One region of the Stenotrophomonas sp. LM091 genome, then DNA from elsewhere that is predicted to be linked to it. Evidence: riboswitches for the same ligand, from Rfam matches in the RefSeq annotation. Region 1 holds a riboswitch; the other holds the start of a gene.
What was found. A riboswitch is a leader RNA that binds a small molecule or an ion and turns the genes downstream of it on or off. The one in region 1 is predicted to bind thiamine pyrophosphate.
Positions count from the first base shown of each region.

Region 2: linked by a shared signal. The riboswitch ahead of BIZ42_RS01405 (TonB-dependent siderophore receptor) and the one ahead of thiC (phosphomethylpyrimidine synthase ThiC) in region 1 are both predicted to bind thiamine pyrophosphate.

Region 1 covers NZ_CP017483.1:1,379,089-1,383,639, forward strand. The annotation lists gene thiC (phosphomethylpyrimidine synthase ThiC) at 1-1,538, opposite strand, end outside; TPP riboswitch at 1,652-1,753, opposite strand; gene BIZ42_RS06100 (BCCT family transporter) at 2,041-3,609, shown strand; gene ggt (gamma-glutamyltransferase) at 3,821-4,551, opposite strand, start outside.
Region 2 covers NZ_CP017483.1:324,300-328,850, reverse strand. The annotation lists gene BIZ42_RS01415 (hypothetical protein) at 1-594, shown strand, start outside; gene BIZ42_RS01410 (phosphotransferase) at 698-1,834, shown strand; TPP riboswitch at 1,875-1,970, shown strand; gene BIZ42_RS01405 (TonB-dependent siderophore receptor) at 2,038-4,203, shown strand; gene pnuC (nicotinamide riboside transporter PnuC) at 4,200-4,551, shown strand, end outside.

The sequences.
Region 1 (4,551 bases):
TGCGCGGCGATGCGGTAGGCCATGATGCCGTCGCGCACGTCCTGGCGGTTGGGCAGCCCCAGGTGCTCTTTGGGCGTGACGTAACAGAGCATCGCCGTGCCGTACCAGCCGATCATGGCCGCGCCGATCGCACTGGTGATGTGGTCATAGCCCGGGGCGATATCGGTGGTCAGCGGGCCGAGTGTGTAGAACGGCGCCTCACCGCACTCACGCAGCTGCTTGTCCATGTTTTCCTTGATCAGCTGCATCGGCACGTGGCCGGGGCCTTCGATCATGGTCTGCACGTCGTGCTTCCAGGCGATCTTGGTCAACTCACCCAGTGTTTCCAGCTCACCGAACTGCGCCGCGTCGTTGGCGTCGGCGATGCACCCCGGGCGCAGGCCGTCGCCAAGCGAGAAGGTCACGTCGTAGGCCTTCATGATCTCGCAGATGTCTTCGAAGTGGGTGTACAGGAAGTTTTCCTTGTGGTGTGCCAGGCACCACTTGGCCATGATCGAGCCGCCACGCGAGACGATCCCGGTCACGCGCCCGGCGGTCAACGGCACATAGCGCAGCAGCACACCGGCATGGATGGTGAAGTAGTCCACGCCCTGCTCGGCCTGCTCGATCAGCGTGTCGCGGAAGATGTCCCAGGTGAGTTCCTCCGCGCGGCCATCGACCTTTTCCAGTGCCTGGTAGATCGGCACGGTACCGATCGCCACCGGCGAGTTGCGCAGGATCCATTCGCGGGTCTCGTGGATGTGCTTGCCGGTGGACAGGTCCATCACGGTGTCACCGCCCCAGCGGATCGCCCAGACCAGCTTTTCCACTTCCTCGGCGATGCCCGAGGAAACCGCGCTGTTGCCGATGTTGGCGTTGATCTTGGTGAGGAAGTTGCGGCCGATGATCATCGGTTCGCTTTCCGGATGGTTGATGTTGTTGGGCAGCACCGCACGGCCGCGGGCGATTTCATCGCGGACGAACTCCGGCGTGATGCGCGCCGGGATGGACGCGCCGAAGGCTTCGCCGGGATGCTGCCTGAGCAGCGCGGCATCGACGATGGCCTCGATGCGCTGGTTTTCGCGGATGGCGACGAATTCCATTTCCGGGGTGATGATGCCGCGCCGTGCGTAGTGCATCTGGGTGACGTTGGCACCGGACCGCGCGCGCCGTGGCTGCAGCCGCGACGGGAAGCGCACCGCATCCAGGCGCGCATCGGTTTCGCGGGAGCGGCCAAATGCCGAGCTCAGGCCATCGAGCACATCAGTATCGCCCCGCTCGGCCACCCAGCCGGCACGCAAGGGCGGCAGCCCCACGGAGAGGTCGATCCGCGCATTCGGATCGGTATACGGGCCAGACGTGTCATACACGGTGACCGGCGCGTTCTCTTCCCCACCAAACAGGGTCGGCGTGCGGGTCAGCACGATCTCGCGCATCGGCACCTGCAGGTCGCTGCGTGAACCCGGCACATGGATCTTGCGTGAGCCGGGAATCGGGCGCGTGACCGATTCGGACAATTGCTGGGCCTGCTGCTGCAGGGAGGAAAGCGCTGCGTTCATGACGTCGTCCTGGATCGGGTTCCGCCCGGGAATGGGCGGAACGGACGAAGCGGCGGCGCACGGCAGACGCAACACGGGCGGTCTTCGGGCGGGGCAGCCCTACGGCGCAGTGCATCAGCAATTGCGAAGCTTCCCTACGCCGGTATCAACCGGATCAGGTTCGAAGGGACTGTCTCAACCTTGGCCACTGGGCCGCGGTACCCCCGCTTCGGGGCGAATTAGAGCACAAAGCGAAGACCGTCAGCGCGCTGGGGCGGACCAACCAAGCTGCTTGGCCCTGGGTGTGAACAAGGCGCCGACATCTGATGCACTACGATGCTGCAGCGCGGTATGCGGTGCGATCAGGGGTAGCGTCCCGATCACGCGCGCATTGCGCATTGTTCGACGCCATTGACGTCCGTACTGACCGGCCTCGACCGGCTTGATCCGCCCCAGTCGTTGCCGCCGTGCCGCTGGAGATTGCAAGCCTCGGCTCGCCCCTACTGATCGGAGACACGCCTGCATGGTGTTCCGCATTTCCATCGCACTGGTCGCACTGCTGGTGCTGATCGCTGGCCTCGCGCCGGGCCCCTTCAACGAGGTCGTCCAGAGCGGCCTGTCCACCATCATCCGCAGTACCGGCTGGCTGTACCTGCTGGTGGTGTTCATCACCCTGTCGTTCCTGATGTACCTGGCCTTCGGCCGCTTCGGTTCGCTGCGCATCGGCGGCGAAGACGCCGAACCCGACTTCTCCAACGCGAGCTGGATGTCGATGCTGTTCGCGGCCGGCATGGGTATCGGCCTGGTGTTCTGGGGCGCGGCCGAGCCGATCTCGCATTTCGTGAAGCCACCGGAAGGGTTGGCCCCGCAAAGCATGGAGGCGGCGCGCGCATCGATGCGCTATGCGTTCTTCCATTGGGGCCTGCATCCCTGGGCGATCTACGCCCTGATCGGCCTGGCGATGGCGTGGTTCCAGTTCAACCGCAACGGCCGCGGGCTGATCAGTGATCTGCTGCAGCCGATCATCGGTGCGCACCACCGGGGCTGGATGGGCACTGTCGTCAACGTCGCTGCGGTGGTCGCCACGGCGATCGGTGTGGCAACGACGCTGGGCTTCGGCACGATCCAGATCGCCGCCGGTCTCGAGCGCGTGTTCGGCATCCAGGCCTCGGTGCCGGTGCAGCTGACCATCATCGCGGTGGCGTTCGTGCTGTACATGGCCTCCACCACCAGCGGCGTCAACCGTGGCATCAAGTGGCTCTCCAACTTCAACCTGGGTCTGGCGGCGGTACTGCTGGCGCTGGTGATGGTGCTGGGGCCCACCGGTTTCATCTTCGATACGTTCACTACCACGATCGGCTCCTACCTCAACTCGCTGGTCACCATGAGCCTGCGCATGTCGCCGTTCTCGGGCAGCACCTGGGTGGCGGACTGGACGATCTTCTACTGGGCCTGGTGGATCGCGTGGGCGCCGTTCGTGGGCTCGTTCATCGCCCGCGTCTCGCGTGGGCGCAGCATCCGCGAGTTCGTGCTGGGCGTGGTGATCGCACCGAGCGTGCTGGGCTTCCTGTGGTTCTCGGTATTCGGCGGCACCGCGCTGTGGTCGCAGATCTTCGGCCACGTGGACCTGGCGCAGGCGCTGGGCAATGGCTACGAGACGGTGCTGTTCACGATGTTCGACAGCCTGCCGATGCCGATGGTGTTGTCGGCGATCGCGCTGGTGCTGTTGATGATCTTCTTCGTGACCTCGGCTGATTCGGCGGTGCTGGTGCTGGCGACGATGTCGACCGAGGAATCCGGTGATCCGCCGCTGGCACGCCGGATGGTGTGGGGCGTGGCGATTGCGTTGATCGCGGGCGTGCTGCTGTTGGCCGGCGGCCTCAATGCGCTGCAGGGGATGATCACGATCGCGGCGCTGCCGTTTGCGTTGTTGATGTTGGCGGTGATGTGGTCGTTGTACCGGGTGCTGGACATGGAGCATGCGCTGCAGCGGCGCCGTGCGCAGCGTGCGCGGCGGTTGATGGATGAGTGGATCGAGCGGGAAATCGCGGCGCAGGAAGAAACGCGCGATGAGGCGGCTCGGGCGCCTTGAGCTGAACGCTTGAAGCATCCCGCCTTCCGGGCTATCGGTGGGCGGGGCGGGTGGGTTGCAGTGAGAGGAGCCACGCATGGCGTGGCTCTACCGCTTCGGCCATGTGCGCATTTGCCATGCGCACGCCCCCCCGAAGCCCCGAAGCGTCCTGCTCTACGCTCTGCTCTGCGCTAGTGCCGACCAACGGTCAGCACTACGGAGTGCGAGAAAATCAGTAACCCGCCGCCTGCCCATCCTTGCGGCTTTCCGACGCCCCGTAATACACCCCGGTCTCCGGATCACGCAGGATCGCCTGATACCCGCCATACGGGCCATCCGCAAAAACAACACGGTGGCCCTTGCGCATCAGCGCCCGCACCGTCTCATACGGGAAGCCCGTTTCCAGATTCACTTCGCCGCCATCGCTCATCGCCGTCGCCTGGCCGGTCGGCTCGGTCGAGCCCTCATGCTGGATGCGCGGCGCATCGCCGGCCTCCTGCAGATTCATCCCGAAGTCGACCATGTTCATCACGATCTGCGCATGGCCCTGCGGCTGCATCGCACCGCCCATCACCCCGAAGCTCATCCACGGCTTGCCATCCTTGGTGACGAACCCCGGAATGATCGTCTGGAACGGACGCTTGCCCGGTGCATACCCGTTCGGGTGATCCTTGCGCAGCACGAACATCTCGCCACGGTCCTGCAGGATGAAGCCCAGGCCCGGAGGCGCCATGCCACTGCCCATGCCACGGTAATTGGACTGGATCAGCGAGACCATCATGCCGTCGGCATCGGCCACGGTCATGTAGATCGTGTCGCCTTCCTGCAGCTGCTTGGGCGTGCCCGGCTGCACTTCGCTCAGCGCCTTGTCCATCGAGATCAGCTTGCGGCGCTCGGCGGCGTAGCCCTTGGAGATCAGCCGGTCGACCGGAGCCGGATGGAACGCCGGGTCGGTGTAGAAGC
Region 2 (4,551 bases), 1.1 Mb from region 1:
GTCGCCGGTATTGCAATGCGCGGTGACGCGCAGCTGCAGGCGCGCCTGCAGCGTGCTGATTTCGACAGCCGCCAGTTCGATCTGGGCGGCACCACCGTGGAGCTGCGCAACATCCATGTAGGCGATGAAAAGAGTGACGGCCGCTGGTGGGGCAAGGTGGCGATCCGCAGCGGCCACATCGATGCGGCGGCGCCATTCCAGGTGGATGGGCTGGCCGACCTGCGCCTGCGCGATGCCGGGCCGTTGCTCGGGGTATTCGCCCAGCGCAGCGAGTACCCGCGCTGGGTGCTGGGGATGCTGGATTCCGGCGAGGTGCAGGCCAGTGGCCAGCTGCGCTGGCGCAGTGGCGAGCTGATCGTGGAGGACCTGCAGGCCGAGAATGAGCGGCTGTCCCTGCAGGCGCGGCTGGATCTGAGTCATGGCAAGCGCCGGGGTGACCTGTATCTGCGCTGGGGTGTGCTGGGCGCCGGCATCGAGCTGCAGGGCGAGCAGCGCAAGTGGCACCTCGCCGGTGCGCGTGACTGGTATGCCGAGCAGCCTCGCCTGCTGCCGGCCACGCCGGCCGCAGCAAAGGCGAGCGACAGCAAGCGCTGAGGGCAGGCATCTGCTTCCCCCTTGCCGGGCCCGGCTTGCTATCCTCGCCGCGCCCACTGTCTGGTGACAGCGCGCACTTTGCCCGTCATCGATCCGTCATTCCATGAGCAACAGCACCCACCGCGTCCAAGGCCTCAACAACGATGAGGTGGCCGCCGACTGGCCCGCCATCACCGAACGCGAGGTCAGCTGGCTGCGCGAGCGCTTCGCACCGCTGGCCGGCGCTGGCCGGTTGCTGTGGCACAGCCCGCGGCCGATGTCCGCCGCCGCCATCGTCGAGACCGACGGGGAGCGGGTGTTCGTCAAGCGCCACCATGGCAGCGTCCGCACGGCAGCCAGCCTGGCCGAGGAGCATCGCTTCATCCAGCATCTGGCCGATCACGGCGTGCCGGTGGTCGAGGTGTTGCGTGACCGCGATGGCGCCACGGCGGTGGAGCACGAGGGTTGGACCTACGAGCTGCATAGCGTGGGCCAGGGCCAGGATCTGTACCGCGACGCACCTTCCTGGACGCCGCTGACCGATACCGCGCAGGCGTGCCAAGCCGGGCGGATGCTGGCCAAGCTGCACAGCGCGTCGGCCCGCTATCACGCGCCCCAGCGCAGCACCCATCTGCTGGTCGCACGCGATGATCTGATCCGTGCCGCCGACCCCATCGCCGCCATCCAGGCCGATCTTCCGGGTCGTCCCGGGTTGGCTGCCTATCTCGCGCGGCAGGACTGGCAGGGTGATCTGCGGCGGGCCGTTGCGCCGTGGCACGCCGGCCTGGCCGCGCGCCTGCAGGCCGAGCCGCGCCTGTGGGCGCACAACGACTGGCATGTTTCCAATCTGCTCTGGCGCCAGCAAGGAGGTGCCACCGTGGTCGATACCGTGCTTGATCTGGGTCTTGCCTCACCGACCAGTGCCTTGTTCGACCTTGCGACCGCCATCGAACGCAACGCCATTGCCTGGCTGGCGCTGGAAAGCGGCGAGGCGGCCGTGCGCGTGGATATCGCGCTGGCGCTGCTGGCCGGCTACCGCGAGATCGTGCCGCTGTCGGCCGAGCGCGTGCATCTGCTGGCGGATCTGCTGCCCATCGTGCAGCTCGATTTCGCGCTGTCGGAAGTGGAGTACTTCCAGGGCGTGACGCACTCACCTGCCAATGCCGACGTGGCCTACCACACCTTCCTGCTGGGCCACGCTGACTGGTTCAGCAGCGCGGCCGGGCAGGGCCTGTTGAAGGCGCTGCACGCGGCCGCCTGAGGGGCGGGCTCGCAAATCCGTACCATTTGTAGTGAAATAGTCACAGAAGCGGGGGTGCCTGGCGAAACCAGGCTGAGAGAGTCCCTTGGAACCTGATTCGGTTTGCACCGGCGTAGGGAGCTTTGAGCAGCAGGCATACCGCCGTGATGGGTCGGTGCGCGTGCGCGCCTTCGCTTCGTCTCCTCCAGCTGATGACGAATCGAATGAACCGCTGCTTCCGCCCTACGTTGTTGTCCGCCGCCCTCTGCGCCGCGCTGCCCCTTCATGCCAATGAACTCGCCGAGGCGCCCGAGCGCTCGCCGACGGAACTGGCCGCCGTGCGCGTGCAGGCGCATCAGCCGGCAGCCACCGCCACGCAGACCGGCAGCTTCGGCGCCGGCGACTGGAAAAGCACGCCGGCCTCGGTGAACGTGCTCGATCGCGACCTGCTGGACAGCCGCCAGGTCCGGACGCTGTCCGAGCTGGCCAGCAATGATGCGTCGCTGGGCGACAGCTACGCGCCGGTTGGTTACTACCAGAACATCGCGATCCGCGGCTTCCCGCTGGATACCGGCACCGGCTATCGCTTCAACGGGCTGGCCATCACCGGTGAGCAGCGGCTGGCGCTGGAGAACATCCAGGCGGTGGAAATCCTCAAGGGCGAGGCCGGCCTCGCCGCCGGTGTGATGGCCCCGGGTGGCATCATCAACTACGTGGGCAAGCGCCCGGCCGAGGTCCGCACTGTCACCCTCGGCAGCGACTCGGAAGGCTCGCGCTACACCGCCGTGGATCTGGGCCACTGGCTCTCGCCCCGTTTCGGGGTCCGCTTCAATGCCGCCTGGGAAGACAGCGATTCCTACATCGATCATGCCGACGGTCGCCGCAACTTCTATTCGCTGGCCACCGACTGGCTGATCGGCGAGCGCGGCAAACTGGAGGTGGATGCCAACTACCAGACCAGCGCGCAGCGCTCGGCCTCGGGCTATCAGCTGCTGGGGGCCACCGAACTGCCGCGAGGCGTGGACCGCAAGCACCTGCTGGGCTATCAGGCTTGGCAGCGGCCGGTCGGCATCGACAGCACCAACCTGACCGCGCTGCATACCTTCGATTTCAGTCCGAACTGGCAGTCGCGCATGTCCGCCAGCTACAGCCGTTCGGTGATCGACGACAACGTCGCCTTCGCCTACGGCTGCTACTACGCTGCCGGCTGTGCGGATGGCAGTGTGCCGGGCAACTACTTTGCGCCCAACGGCGATTACGACATCTACGATTACCGCAGCCCGGACGACACCCGCCGCAACCTGGAATTCCGTGGCGAGCTGCGTGGCAGTTTCGCCACCGGCGAGATCCGGCACGAACTGAGTATTGGCGCGGATCGATTCGAGCGCACCGTGGACAAGCGCCGCAACGTCAACGAGTACGTCGGCACGGCCAACATCCATGATGCACAGGTGCCGCAGTTCGACCCGTCGCCGCTGATGCCGGGTCCGTCCGCGCGGCGCCTGGACAGTGCGCAGACGGCGGTGTTCGCGCTGGACCGGATGAGCTTCGGCGATTGGCAGTGGTTGGCCGGTGGCCGCTTCGTCCGGCTGGACGAGCGGGCCTACGACAAGCGTGGCAATCCCGAGCGGCAGAGCCGCCTGTCGCGGTTCCTGCCGCAGACCGCGCTGGTCTGGAAGGCGACCGATGAGGTCAATGCGTACGTCAGCTACGTGCGGGGCATCTCGCTTGGCCAGGAAGCGCCGTTCTGGACCTCCAACGACGGTGCGTTCCTGCCGTCCGTGCTGTCGCGCCAGACCGAAGTGGGCATCAAGTACGTGCCCAGCGATGCGCTGACGCTGGGTGCGGCACTGTTCCGCACCTCGCAGCCGTTCCAGTACGCCAGGCCGGACGACAGCGACGCGGGCTACACCTTCGTCGAAGAAGGGCAGCAGACCCATACCGGGCTGGAACTCACCGCACAGGGGCAGCTGACCGCGCGCCTGTCGCTGGCCGCCAGTGCGAGCGTCCTGCGGGCCCGCGCGCGCGATGCGGGCACGCCGGATTACGAGGGGCATCAGCTGATCAACGTGCCGAAGACGCGCGCGACCGTGCATGCGGAGTACCAGCTGCCGTTCGTGACCGGCCTGGGGCTGACCGGCGGCTGGCGCTATGCCTCCTCCAACGTGGCCACCGCCGACGGCCGCATCAGCGCACCGGCCTACAGCGTGTTCGACGCCGGGCTGCGCTTCAAACACCGCGTGGGTGAGCATCCGGTGACCTGGAACCTCTCGGTGGACAATCTGTTCAACCGCTTCTACTGGCGTGACACCGGCAGCAGCTCGGGCGACTACTACCTGTTCCCGGGCGCGCCGCGTCAGGCCCGGCTGTCGGTCACCTTCGCGCTATGAACCCGGCCATCCTGGAATGGTCGGCCGCCATCGTCAGCATGCTGGGCGTGTGGCTGATGACGCGACGGGTCCCCCTTGCCTGGCCGGTGGGGCTGATCTCGGTCGCGCTGTATGCACTGGTCTTTGTCGAAGCCAGGCTGTACTCGGACACGCTGCTGCAGATCGTGTTCGGTGGTTTCCTGGTCTACGGCTGGGTGCGCTGGCGTGGCCAGGTCGAGGACGATGGGCGGGTCGCGATCGTGCCGTTGGCGCGGGTCGCCGTGTGGCGTGATCTGGCCATCGGCGTGGTGTTCGGCCTCGCCCTCGGCGCGGCGATGCATGTCTACACCAACGCAGCGCTGCCGTGGC